Regions from separate parts of the Streptomyces sp. NPDC048370 genome, predicted to be linked through region 2. Evidence: riboswitches for the same ligand, from Rfam matches in the RefSeq annotation. Region 2 holds a riboswitch; each other region holds the start of a gene.
The links. A riboswitch is a leader RNA that binds a small molecule or an ion and turns the genes downstream of it on or off. The one in region 2 is predicted to bind thiamine pyrophosphate.
Positions count from the first base shown of each region.

Region 1: linked by a shared signal. The riboswitch ahead of thiO (glycine oxidase ThiO) and the one ahead of thiC (phosphomethylpyrimidine synthase ThiC) in region 2 are both predicted to bind thiamine pyrophosphate.
Region 3: linked by a shared signal. The riboswitch ahead of ACGFYP_RS27145 (thiamine ABC transporter substrate binding subunit) and the one ahead of thiC (phosphomethylpyrimidine synthase ThiC) in region 2 are both predicted to bind thiamine pyrophosphate.

Region 1 is NZ_JBICYI010000012.1:65,635-70,115, reverse strand. It holds gene thiE (thiamine phosphate synthase) at 1-150, opposite strand, end outside; gene ACGFYP_RS24635 (Rv2175c family DNA-binding protein) at 237-602, opposite strand; gene ACGFYP_RS24630 (NAD(P)/FAD-dependent oxidoreductase) at 639-1,808, opposite strand; gene ACGFYP_RS24625 (hypothetical protein) at 1,888-2,229, opposite strand; TPP riboswitch at 2,284-2,396, shown strand; gene thiO (glycine oxidase ThiO) at 2,394-3,560, shown strand; gene thiS (sulfur carrier protein ThiS) at 3,557-3,772, shown strand; gene ACGFYP_RS24610 (thiazole synthase) at 3,778-4,481, shown strand, end outside.
Region 2 is NZ_JBICYI010000003.1:223,433-227,913, reverse strand. It holds gene ACGFYP_RS08345 (IclR family transcriptional regulator) at 1-523, shown strand, start outside; gene ACGFYP_RS08340 (SsgA family sporulation/cell division regulator) at 662-1,096, shown strand; gene ACGFYP_RS08335 (YibE/F family protein) at 1,178-2,572, opposite strand; TPP riboswitch at 2,644-2,791, shown strand; gene thiC (phosphomethylpyrimidine synthase ThiC) at 2,785-4,481, shown strand, end outside.
Region 3 is NZ_JBICYI010000014.1:114,356-118,836, reverse strand. It holds gene ACGFYP_RS27155 (phosphatidate cytidylyltransferase) at 1-499, shown strand, start outside; gene rlmN (23S rRNA (adenine(2503)-C(2))-methyltransferase RlmN) at 579-1,685, shown strand; TPP riboswitch at 1,715-1,822, shown strand; gene ACGFYP_RS27145 (thiamine ABC transporter substrate binding subunit) at 1,910-2,989, shown strand; gene ACGFYP_RS27140 (ABC transporter permease) at 3,028-4,481, shown strand, end outside.

The sequences.
Region 1 (4,481 bases), on a different contig from region 2:
GGCCTCCATGCCCTTGTCGCGCAGCTGCACGATGTCCACGCCGGAGGAGAGCACGGCGTCGAGGAAGGCGGGCAGGTCCCCCTGGCGCCTGCGGGCGTCCGTGCAGAGGTAGAGGCGGGCGTCGGCGAGCTGCTCGCGAGGCGTGGACATGGGTGCTTCCCCCCGTTGGGTGCGGGCGGTCCGAGGGGGCCGGGCGGACCCGGCCCCCCAGGGCCTCCTGTGGTGACTTCGGTGCGTCAGACGGCGAGCGCCTGGGCGCGGCGCTTCACCTCCGTGCCGCGATTCTCGCTGAGGGCCTGCGCGGGCGTGCCCGGCAGGGTCGGGTCGGGAGTGAAGAGCCACTCCAGCATCTCTTCGTCGCTGAAGCCGTCGTCCTTCAGGAGGGTCAGGGTCCCGGAGAGGCCCTTGACCACCTTGTCGCCGTCGATGAAGGCGGCGGGCACCTGGAGCGCCTTGTTCTCGCCGCGTCGTACGGCGATGAGCTGGCCCTCCTTGACCAGCTGCCGCACGCGCGTCACCTCGACATCGAGCATTTCCGCGATGTCGGGGAGGTAGAGCCAGGCGGGGACGAGAGCATCGGTTCTTGCGTCAATCTCGGTCACGGGACAAGCCTGCCATCCCGGACCGACAGTCGGTAGTCAGGGCTGGACGACTGCCGCCTTCAGGGGGACGGCGGGGTCGGCGGCGCGCTCGGGGTCGAGTCGCGCGCCGGACTCGATGAGCTTGCGGCCCTGGGCCAGGTCGCGGGGGCGGCCGACGGCGAGCAGGGCGACGAGGGCGCCGTCGGACAGCCAGAGGACGGACCAGGACGGGTCGGCCGGGTCGCCCCGTCGGACCAGCTCGGTGGCTCCGGCGTGGTGGCCTGCATACTGCACGAACCGGCCGAACTGCTCGGACCAGAAGTACGGCACCGGGTCGTAGACCTGCGGGGTCTCGCCGATGATGTCGGCCGCGACGGTCCGCGGGCCCTGGAGCGCGTTGTCCCAGTGGTGGACGAGGAGCCGGGCGCCGTAGCGGGCGGAGGGGAAGGAGGCGCAGTCGCCGACGGCGTACACGTCGGGCAGGGAGGTGCGCAGCCGGTCGTCGGCGGTGACGGAGCCGTCCTTCTCCAGGGCGATGCCGGAGCCGATGAGCCAGCGGGTGGCGGGCCGGGCGCCGATGCCGACGACGACCGCGTCGGCGGGCAGCCGTCGGCCGTCCGCCAGGTGGACCGTGCCGGGCTCGATCCGCTCCACGCGCGCGTGGGTCAGGAGTTCGGCGCCGCTCTCCTCGTACCAGCGCGCCATCGGGGCGGCGACCTCGGCGGGCAGCGCGCCGGCGAGCGGGCGGTCGGCGGCCTCCACGACGGTGACCGCGCACCCCGCCTCGCGCGCGGCGGTGGCGAACTCGGCGCCGATCCAGCCGGCGCCGACCACGACGATGTCGTGGCGGCGCTCCAGGACGGGCTTGAGGCGGGCGGCGTCGTCCAGGGTGCGCAGCAGATGGACGCCGGGGACACCCTCGGTGCCGGGCAGGGTGACGGGTTCGGCGCCGGTGGCGACGACGAGGACGTCGTACGGGACGGGTCCGGCCTCGGTGTCGATCTCGTGGGCGTCGGCGCGCAGGCCCGTCACGTCGAGGCCGAGGCGGAGCTCGATGGAGAGCGCCTCGAAGTCGACGTCGAAGGCGGAGTCCTCGGCCTTGCCGAGGAGGACCGCCTTGGAGAGGGGCGGCCGGTCGTAGGGCTGGTGGGGCTCGGCCCCGATGAGGGTGACCGCTCCGGCGAAGCCCTGCTCGCGCAGGGCGACGGCGGTCTGCACCCCCGCCATCCCCGCGCCCACGACGACGACCCGCTGCTGTGCCTGCTTCTGCTCGCTCACCCGATCACCTTACGTATCTGACACACCGTCAGGAAGACAGCTGCTCCACGACACTGGTGCCGGAGCCCTCCTGGGACTCCCATGCCCAGCTCTCCTCCAGCCGAACGCGACCGTCCGGCAGCTCCACCACGGTGGAGACGCAATGCCCGGAAGAGGTCGTTCCGTCCACCTTCAGCTGCACGTACCGGAAGTCGAGCCGGTCCCCCGCGCGCGTGCCGACGAGAAACCCCCGGACCACGTCACCGCCCGCGTACTCGGCCCAGATCCGGCCGTCCTCCTCGTGGTACGTGAACCGGGTCCGCGTGCCCACCTGACCGGGGGCCTGGTCGGCGACCGGGGCGAGGACGAGACCGTCGAGAGAACGCGGCACGGTGGAGGCTCCCTTACTGGGTGTCGGAGGCGGGGGTTAGGCTGACGGTCAACGTAGAGCACTCGCGGGAGCCCGGACGCACCGGGCTGAGAGGGAGGCTGACCGGCCTCCGACCGTACGAACCTGATCCGGGTCATGCCGGCGAAGGGAGGGGCTGGACGCCCATGTCGCGTACACGCAGTACCTCTGACGTTCTCGTCATCGGGGGCGGGATCATCGGTCTGGTCACGGCCTGGCGGTCCGCGCAGCGCGGGCTGAGCACCGCGGTCGTGGACCCCGAGCCGGGCGGCGGGGCCGCCCGGGTGGCGGCCGGGATGCTGGCCGCCGTCACCGAACTCCACTACGGCGAGGAGACGCTGCTCTCCCTCAACCTCGCCTCCGCGCGCCGCTACCCCGCGTTCGTCGCCGAACTCCAGGACGCCACGGGACACGACGTCGGCTACCGCGCCTGCGGCACGCTCGCCGTCGCGCTCGACGCCGACGACCGCGCCCATCTGCGCGATCTGCACGCCCTGCAGGTCCGCTGCGGCCTGGAGTCGGAGTGGCTCAGCGGCCGCGACTGCCGCCGCCTGGAGCCGATGCTGGCGCCGGGCGTGCGCGGCGGGCTGAGGGTCGACGGGGACCACCAGGTCGATCCGCGCCGCCTCGCCGCCGCGCTCGTCACCGCCTGCGAGCGGGCCGGGGTGGTCTTCCACCGGAGCCTCGCCGAACGCCTTACGGTGGTACGGGACCGGGCCACGGGCGTGACCCTCGCCGACGACTCGGCACTGGAGGCGGACCAGGTCGTCCTGGCCGCCGGCAGCCTCAGCGGCCGGCTCGCGGGCGTACCGCAGGAGGTGCTGCCTCCCGTACGTCCCGTCAAGGGACAGGTGCTGCGGCTCACCGTGCCGCCCGCGTTCGCGCCGTTCCTGTCCCGGACCGTCCGGGCGGTCGTGCGCGGCAGCCACGTCTATCTGGTGCCGCGCGAGAACGGCGAGCTGGTGGTCGGCGCGACCAGCGAGGAGCTGGGCTGGGACACCACCGTCACGGCGGGCGGGGTCTACGAACTGCTCCGCGACGCCCACGAGCTCGTCCCCGGCCTCACCGAGCTGCCGCTCACCGAGACGCTGGCGGGCCTGCGCCCCGGCTCGCCCGACAACGCCCCGCTGCTCGGCCCGACCACCCTTGACGGCCTCCGGCTCGCCACCGGGCACTACCGCAACGGTGTGCTGCTCACGCCGGTCACCGGCGATGTCATGGCCGAGTTCCTCACCACCGGCGTGCTTCCCGACGAGGCCCGCCCCTTCACTCCCCGCCGCTTCTCCCCCGTACGTCAGGAGCAGCCCGTATGACCGCCACGAGCACGACCGTCTCCGTCAACGGCGAGGCCCGCGTCCTCGCCGCGCCCACGACCCTCGACGCCCTGGTCACGACGTTGACGGCCGCGCCGTCCGGTGTGGCCGCGGCCGTCAACGAGACCGTCGTGCCGCGCAGCCAGTGGTCCGCGACCGTCCTCGGCGAGGGCGACCGGGTCGAGGTCCTCACCGCCGTGCAGGGAGGCTGAGCACGATGTCCGACGACACCTTCCTCCTCGGCGGTACGGAGTTCTCCTCCCGGCTGATCCTCGGCACGGGCGGGGCCCCGAGCCTGGACATCCTCGAACGCTCGCTGGCCGTCAGCGGCACCGAGCTGACGACCGTCGCCATGCGGCGCCTCGACCCGACCGTCCGGGGCTCGGTCCTCTCCGTCCTGGAGCGGCTCTCGATCCGCGTCCTGCCGAACACGGCGGGCTGTTTCACGGCGGGCGAGGCGATCCTGACCGCGCGCCTGGCCCGCGAGGCGCTCGGCACCGACTGGATCAAGCTGGAGGTCATCGCCGACGAGCGGACCCTGCTGCCTGACCCGATCGAGACCCTCGACGCGGCCGAGACGCTGGTCGACGACGGTTTCATCGTCCTGCCGTACACCAACGACGACCCGGTCCTCGCGCGGAAGCTGGAGGACGTGGGGTGCGCGGCGATCATGCCGCTGGGCTCCCCGATCGGCTCCGGGCTCGGGATCCGCAACCCGCACAACTTCCAGCTGATCGCGGAGCGCGCCGGTGTGCCGGTGATCCTGGACGCGGGGGCCGGGACGGCCTCGGACGTCGCGCTGGCGATGGAGCTGGGCTGCTCGGCGGTCATGCTCGCCTCCGCGGTGACCCGGGCGCAGGATCCGGTGCTGATGGCGGAGGGGATGCGGCACGCGGTGGAGGCGGGCCGCCTCGCCCACCG
Region 2 (4,481 bases):
TCTGCAGAATCGTCGCACCAAGATCGAAGACTCCCTCGCGCACTGGCGCGACGAGATCGGGGTCCCCGTCTACTTCGCGATCTACCGCGAGGGCGAGATCGAGCTCGTCGCCGTCGCCGACACCCCCTCGGCGCCCGCCGTGGACGAGTGGGCCGACTTCCGCGAGACGGGGCACGCGCATGCGATCGGGCAGTGCCTGCTCAGCCAACTGGATCTGAAGAGTCGTCAAGACCACCTCGACCGCCATCCGGTGGAAGCCATCACGCCGTATACGGTGCGTAACCGGAGTGCGCTTTTGGATCGTTTGGGCGGTATGGGGCGAATGGAGCCCCTGGTGGAGCGTCAGGAATATGCGCTCGGCACGGTCTGTGCCGCGATCCCCATCACCGCGGGGTCCACGGCGGCCGCGATGGCGATTTCCCTCCCCCTTCACCAGGAAGAACGGTTGCTGCCCGCAGTCGATCGGCTACGCAATGAGATCGGAAGGCTCCTCAGCTCCTTCGCGTTCTCTATCAGTATCTGAAAAATCACTCCTTGTGATCTGCTAGCCCTTCCAGCACGATTGCGTCAAGAGGGCCATGGGGGATCATTCCTGGCCGTTTTAAACACAGCTTTCAGCAGCCGTGCTTACACAACTGCTTCATCGACTGCGGGGTACATGATGCGAGAGTCGGTTCAGGCCGAGGTCCTGATGAGCTTCCTCGTCTCTGAGGAGCTCTCCTTCCGGATCCCCGTGGAACTGCGTTACGAGGCCCGGGATCCCTACGCGGTGCGGATGACCTTCCACCTTCCCGGGGACGCGCCCGTGACCTGGGCGTTCGGCCGGGAGCTGCTGCTCGACGGGATCAACCGACCGAGCGGGGACGGCGATGTGCACATCGCGCCGACCGACCCCGAGGTCCTCTCGGACGTCGCCATCCGGCTTCAGGTCGGCAGTGACCGGGCCCTGTTCCGGGCCAGCGCTCCGCCGCTCGTCGCCTTCCTCGACCGGACGGACAAGCTGGTTCCGCTCGGTCAGGAACGGACACTGGGCGACTTCGAGGACAACCTGGAGGCGGCACTCGGTCGGATTCTTGCGGAGGAGAACGCCGGCTGACCGGCCCCTGGGCTCTGGGCCCCGGCGCCAACCTGGCCCAGAGCCCAGAGCCCAGAGCCCGCAACCCGGCCTCGCGCCCCGTCACTTCGCGCGGCGGCGGCGCCCACCCTTGGACGGCCTCGACGGCCTGGATGAACGCTTCTCCAGCGAGCCCGACGAGCCCGGCGCGCCCAGCGGGCCCGGCCGGTCCGCCGAGACGACGAGCGCGGCGAGAACGGTCGTGACCGGCACCGAGGCGACAAGACCGATCGATCCCACCAGCGTGCGGACGATCTCCTCCGCGACCAGTTCGCTGTTGGCCACCGTCCCCACACTGCTCTGCGCGATGGAGAAGAGCAGCAACAGGGGCAGGGCCGCACCGGCGTACGCGAGGACCAGCGTGTTCACCACGGACGCGATGTGGTCGCGACCGATCCTGATGCCCGCCCGATAGAGGCCGCGGGGCCCGAGCTTGGGGTCCGCCTGGTGCAGCTCCCACACCGCCGAGGTCTGTGTCACCGTCACATCGTCGAGGACACCCAGCGAACCGATGATGATGCCCGCGAGCAGCAGACCGGACATGTCGATGTCCGGGTAGAGGCCGTGGATCAGGCCGGTGTTGTCGTCCGTGTTGCCGCTCAGCGAGGCCCAGCCGATGAAGAGCGAGCCGAGCAGCCCGATCAGGAGCAGCGAGATCAGGGTTCCGAGCACCGCGACCGAGGTGCGGGCGGAGAGTCCGTGGCACATGTAGAGCGCGATCAGCATGATCGCGCTCGATCCGACGACCGCCACCACCAGCGGATTCGATCCCTGGAGGATCGCCGGCAGGATGAAGAAGGTCAGGATCATGAAGCTCACGGCGAGCGCGATCAGCGCCATCACCCCGCGCATCCGGCCGACAAGCACGACCGCCACGGCGAAGATCAGACCGAGCACCGCCAACGGCACCTTGCGGTTCACATCCGTCACCGAGTACTGCAGGTCGCGCGGCGCATCCGGCGCGTACGCCACCACCACGCCCTGCCCGTCGTCCAGTTGGCGGGGCGCGTCCGGCTGCACGATCTCGACGAACGTACGGCCCTTGTCCGGACCGCTCGTGACCTCGATCGTCGCCTTCTCGCACTCCCCCTGCTGGGCGTTGGCCGCCTCGCGTCCCTCGGGCGTCGAAGGGTCGGCGGTCGGCGGGACCTGAGCGGCGTTCACGTCCTTGCAGTCGATCTTCTCCACGGAGACGACCTCGCCCTGGTACGTCTGCCGGTCGAAGCCGACGCCGGTGCGCTCGTGCTCGGGAGCGCCGCCCGGCCACAGGACCACGAGCCCGACCACCACGGCCGTGGCGAACGGGATCAGGACAGCGGCGATGACCCTGCGCAGATGCCGGGAGACGGGCGCGGCCGGCCCATGGCTGTGCGAGTGGGCGTGCCCGTGGCCCCCGTCGCCAGGGGCGCCGTGGCCGTCATGACCGTCGGGTTCTGGGGTCTGCTGCGAGGAAGTCACCGACCGATCATCGCAAGAACGGCGGGGGCCCACTGTTCAGCACGGCCGGATTGACGCTAGCGTGGTGACACCTTTGCACACGCGGGAGCTCGGAGCACCGGGCTGAGAGGGCGCTGATCACCGTACGCGCGTACTGGATGTACGTACGGGAAGAGGCTGCGCCGACCGCCGAACCTGTTACCGGGTAATGCCGGCGTAGGGAGATCGGTCTCATGACCATTCAGGATGCACGCACGCCTGCCACCAGCCAGGACGAGCGCAAGCCGGGCTGGCACAAGGGATACGTCGAGGGCTCGCGCCCCGACCTCCGGGTGCCCGTCCGCCAGGTGCACCTCACCAACGGCAAGGACGTGACGCTGTACGACACGTCCGGTCCGTACACCGACCCCACCATCGACACCGACGTTCGGCGGGGCCTGCCGCCGCTGCGCGAAAACTGGATCATCGGGCGGGGCGACACCGAGGAGTACGCGGGCCGCCCGGTCCGCCCCGAGGACGACGGCATCAAGCACACCTCGCCGCGCGGCGGTGGGCTGAAGAACCTCGACGCCGTCTTCCCCGGCCGCCCGCGGCTGCCCCGCCGGGGCCGCGGTGGCAAGGCCGTGACCCAGCTCGCGTACGCCCGCCGGGGCGAGATCACGCCGGAGATGGAGTACGTCGCGATCCGCGAGAACGTCTCCGCCGAGGTCGTACGGGAGGAGATCGCGGCGGGGCGGGCCGTACTTCCGGCCAACGTCAACCACCCGGAGATCGAGCCGATGATCATCGGCAAGCGGTTCCTGGTGAAGGTCAACGCCAACATCGGCAACTCCGCCGTCACCTCCTCCATCGAGGAGGAGGTGGAGAAGATGACCTGGGCGACCAAGTGGGGCGCCGACACGGTCATGGACCTGTCCACCGGCCGCAACATCCACACCACCCGCGAGTGGGTGCTGCGCAACTCTCCCGTGCCGATCGGCACCGTGCCGCTCTACCAGGCCCTGGAGAAGGTCGACGGGAAGGCCGAGGAGCTGACCTGGGAGATCTACAAGGACACCGTCATCGAGCAGGCCGAGCAGGGCGTCGACTACATGACGGTCCACGCCGGCGTGCTGCTGCCGTACGTGCCGCTGACCGCCCGTCGCAAGACCGGCATCGTCTCGCGCGGCGGCTCGATCATGGCCGCCTGGTGCCTCGCGCACCACAAGGAGAACTTCCTCTACACGAACTTCGAGGAGCTCTGCGAGATCCTGGCGACGTACGACGTCACGTACTCGCTGGGCGACGGTCTGCGCCCCGGCTCGATCGCGGACGCCAACGACGAGGCGCAGTTCGCGGAGCTGCGCACGCTCGGCGAGCTGAACACGATCGCCAAGCGCCACAACGTGCAGACGATGATCGAGGGCCCGGGGCACGTCCCCATGCACAAGATCAAGGAGAACATCGACCTCCAGCAGGAGATCTGCGAGGAGGCGCCGTTCTACACCCTCGGCCCGCTGACCACGGACGTCGCCCCTGCCTACGACCACATCACCTCGGGCATCGGCGCCGCGATGATCGCCTGGTGGGGCACGGCGATGCTCTGCTACGTGACGCCCAAGGAGCACCTGGGCCTGCCCAACCGAGACGACGTGAAGACCGGCGTCATCACGTACAAGATCGCGGCGCACGCGGCCGACCTGGCCAAGGGGCACCCGGGGGCGCAGGAGTGGGACGACGCGCTCTCGGACGCGCGGTTCGAGTTCCGCTGGGAGGACCAGTTCAACCTGGCGCTCGACCCGGACACGGCCCGTGAGTTCCACGACGAGACGCTGCCCGCCGAGCCCGCGAAGACCGCGCACTTCTGCTCGATGTGCGGTCCGAAGTTCTGCTCGATGAAGATCTCGCAGGACATCCGCCGGGAGCACGGCGGCGACCTCAAGTCGGAGGA
Region 3 (4,481 bases), on a different contig from region 2:
TCTGAAGGACGTCACGGCGGGCGTCTTCGCCGCGTTCTACGTGCCGTTCCTCGCCACGTTCGTGGCACTGATGCTCACCGCCGACGACGGCGCGGAGCGGGTGCTCACGTTCCTGCTGCTCACCGTCGTCAGCGACACCGGCGCGTACGCGATCGGCTGGCGCTTCGGCAAGCACAAGCTGGCACCGCGGATCAGCCCCGGCAAGACCCGCGAGGGCCTGGTCGGAGCGGTCACGTTCGCGATGGCGGCGGGCGCGCTGTGCATGGAGTTCCTGATCGACGACGGCACGTGGTGGCAGGGCCTGCTGCTCGGCCTGGCGGTGGCGGCGAGCGCGACGCTCGGCGACCTCGGCGAGTCGATGATCAAGCGCGACCTCGGCATCAAGGACATGGGCACCCTGCTGCCGGGCCATGGCGGCATCATGGACCGCCTGGACTCCCTGCTGCCGACGGCCCCGGTGGTCTGGCTGCTGCTCGTGATCTTCGTCGGCACCACCTGACCTGCGTATTTCTAGGTGAAGGGCCCTCTGTCCACAGACGGCGGGCCCTTCGCCGTTCCTCTGCGACACTGGTAGGACCATGCCCAAGCCCGGAGAACTCACTTTCGTCGCGCCGCGCGGAGCCAAGAAGCCGCCGCGGCACCTTGCCGACCTCACGCCCGCCGAGCGCAAGGAGGCCGTCGCCGCGATCGGCGAGAAGCCGTTCCGCGCCAAGCAGCTGTCCACGCACTACTTCGCGCGGTACGCCCACGACCCCGCCGAGTGGACCGACATCCCCGCCGGCTCCCGCGAGAAGCTGCAGGGTGAGTTGCTGCCCGACCTGATGTCGGTGGTCCGGCACATCTCGTGCGACGACGACACCACCCGTAAGACCCTGTGGAAGCTGCACGACGGCACGCTCGTCGAGTCCGTGCTGATGCGGTACCCGGACCGGGTCACCATGTGCATCTCCTCGCAGGCCGGCTGCGGGATGAACTGTCCGTTCTGCGCCACCGGGCAGGCCGGGCTCGACCGGAACCTCTCGACCGCCGAGATCGTGCACCAGATCGTCGACGGGATGCGCGCCCTGCGCGACGGCGAGGTGCCTGGTGGGCCCGCGCGGCTCAGCAACATCGTCTTCATGGGCATGGGTGAGCCGCTCGCCAACTACAAGCGGGTCGTCGGCGCCATCCGCCGGCTGACCGACCCCGAGCCGGACGGGCTCGGGCTCTCGCAGCGCGGGATCACCGTCTCCACCGTCGGTCTGGTGCCCGCGATGCTGCGCTTCGCCGACGAGGGCTTCAAGTGTCGGCTCGCCGTCTCGCTGCACGCCCCCGACGACGAGCTGCGCGACACCCTCGTGCCCGTCAACACGCGCTGGAAGGTCCGCGAGGTCCTCGACGCCGCCTGGGAGTACGCCGAGAAGTCCGGCCGCCGGATCTCCATCGAGTACGCCCTGATCCGCGACATCAACGACCAGGCCTGGCGGGGCGACCTGCTCGGGCGGCTGCTCAAGGGCAAGCGGGTCCACGTCAATCTCATTCCGCTGAACCCCACGCCCGGGTCGAAGTGGACCGCGTCGCGGCCCGAGGACGAGAAGGCCTTCGTCGAAGCCATCGCCGCCCACGGTGTTCCGGTCACCGTCCGTGACACCCGCGGTCAGGAGATCGACGGTGCCTGTGGACAGCTGGCGGCCTCGGAGCGCTGACCTTGTAGTCTGTGCTCGAACACATCTCCATATTCCGACAGGGGAGCGCCACAGCGCTGAGAGTGCGGTCGTCGGACCGCAGACCCTCTGAACCTCGCCCAGGTCATTCTGGGTAGGAAGTTCGGTCGCAACTCGAGCTGTTGCGCCCTGCCCGCCTTCCGGTGGGCAGGGCCGCGTCTCTTCCTGGTCACACCCAGGAGGAAATTTCAGTGAGCACCAAGAAGATGGCCGCCGCGGCCCTCGCCGCCGCGCTGGGCGTCACGACCCTCGCCGCCTGCGGCACCGAGGCCGTCAGGGACGCCGCAGGCAAGTCCGGCGCTCCCGCGCCGAAGACCGTGACCCTCGTCAGCCACGACTCCTTCAACGCCTCCAAGGAAGTCCTGGCGGAGTTCACCAAGCAGACCGGCTTCACGGTCAAGGTGCTGAAGAGCGGTGACGCCGGCGTCGCCGTCAACAAGGAGATCCTGACCAAGGGCTCCCCGCAGGGAGACGTCTTCTTCGGCGTCGACAACACCCTGCTCTCCCGCGCCCTCGACAACGGGATCTTCGTCCCGTACGAGGCGAAGGGCCTGGACGCCGTGCAGCCTGCGGCGAAGCTCGACAAGGAGCACCGGGTCACCCCGATCGACACCGGCGACATCTGCGTCAACTACGACAAGAAGTACTTCGCCGACAAGAAGCTCGCGCCCCCGCAGACCTTCGACGACCTGGCCAAGCCGGAGTACGAGAACCTGCTCGTGGTCGAGAACCCCGAGAAGTCCTCCCCGGGACTCGGCTTCCTCCTCGGCACCGCCGCGCAGTACGGCGACGACGGCTGGCAGGACTACTGGACGAAGCTCAAGGCCAACGGCGTGAAGACCGTCGACAGCTGGGAGCTCGCCTACAACCAGGAGTTCTCCGGCTCCGCCGGCGGCAAGAAGGCCAAGGGAGACCGGCCGCTGGTCGTCTCGTACGCCTCCAGCCCGCCGGTCGAGGTCCTCTACTCCGAGCCGCAGCCGAAGGACGCCCCCACCGGCGTCTCCACCGGCACCTGCTTCCGGCAGATCGAGTTCGCCGGCCTGCTGAACGGGGCGAAGAACCCCGAGGGCGGCAAGGCGCTGATCGACTTCCTGATCTCCAAGAAGTTCCAGGAGGACATGCCGCTGCAGATGTTCGTCAACCCGGTGACCGAGGGCGCCCAGCTGCCCGAGCTGTTCACGAAGCACGGCGTGGTGATCGACAAGCCGCTGACGATGGCGCCCGAGAAGATCGCCGAGAAGCGTGACCAGTGGATCCAGTCGTGGTCCTCGACCGTTCTGAAGTAGTCCCCGACCGCCGGGGAAGCGCGGCGCGGCTCGGCCTGATGGTCGTGCCCGTCGCCTTCTTCGCGCTCTTCTTCGCCTGGCCCGTCGCCTCGATCGTCGAGCGCGGGCTGCGGGTCGACGGGGCGTGGGAGTTCGGCCGGTTCGGCGAGACGCTGAGCCGGCCGGAGATCCTCGACGTCCTGTGGTTCACCCTGTGGCAGGCGCTCGCCTCCACCGCGCTCACCCTGCTGATCGCGCTGCCCGGCGCGTACGTCTTCGCGCGCTTCGACTTCCCCGGCAAGGGGCTGCTGCGCGCCGTCGTCACCGTGCCGTTCGTGATGCCGACCGTCATGGTCGGCACGGCCTTCCTCGCGCTCGTCGGGCGCGGCGGGCTCCTCGACGAGCTGTGGGGCGTCCGCCTGGACACCACCGTCTGGGCCATCCTCCTCGCGCATGTCTTCTTCAACTACGCCGTCGTCGTCCGGACCGTCGGCGGACTGTGGGCGCAGCTCGACCCCCGCCAGGAGGAGGCCGCCCGCGTCCTCGGCGCCTCCCGGTTCACCGCCTGGCGGACGGTGACGCTCCCCGCGCTCGGCCCCGCCGTCGCCGCGGCCGCGCTGATGGTGTTCCTCTTCACCGCAGGCTCCTTCGCCATCGTCCAGATCCTCGGCGGACCGGCGTACTCCACCCTGGAGACGGAGATCTACCGGCAGACGGTCGACCGCTTCGACCTGACGACGGCCGCCGTCCTCACGATCGTCCAGTTCGTCGCCGTCGGCGTCGTCCTCGCCGTGCACGCCCGGACGGTGCGGCGGCGGGAGACGGCCCTGAAGCTCGTCCCGCCCGAGCAGACCGCGCGGCGGCCCCGAGGGATCGGCGCGTGGGCGCTCTTCGCGGGCGTCCTCGTCTCGATCGTCCTGCTGCTCGTGCTGCCGCTCGCCGTGCTCGTCGAGCGGTCCTTCGCCACCCCCGACGGGTACGGCTTCGACTACTACCGGGCGCTGCAGTCCGTCGACCCCTCCGGCACCTTTCTCGTCCCGATGGTCGACACCATCGCGAACTCACTCCGGTACGCCGTCGTCGCCACCGCCCTCGCCCTCCTCGTCGGTGGACTCGCGGCGGCCGCCCTCACCCGGCGGGCGGGACGGCTGGTGCGCGGCTTCGACGCGCTGCTGATGCTGCCGCTCGGGGTGTCGGCGGTGACGGTCGGCTTCGGCTTCCTGATCACCCTGGACGAGCCGCCGTTCGACCTGCGGGCCAGCTGGATCCTCGTCCCGCTCGCGCAGGCGCTCGTCGGCGTCCCGTTCGTCGTCCGGACCATGCTGCCCGTCCTGCGGGCCGTCGACGAACGGCTGCGGGAGGCGGCGGCCGTCCTCGGCGCCTCACCGCTGCGGGCCTGGCGTGAGGTCGACCTGCCGCTGGTGCGGCGGGCGGTGCTGATCGCCGCCGGGTTCGCCTTCGCCGTCTCCCTCGGCGAGTTCGGCGCGACCGTCTTCATCGCCCGGCCCGACAA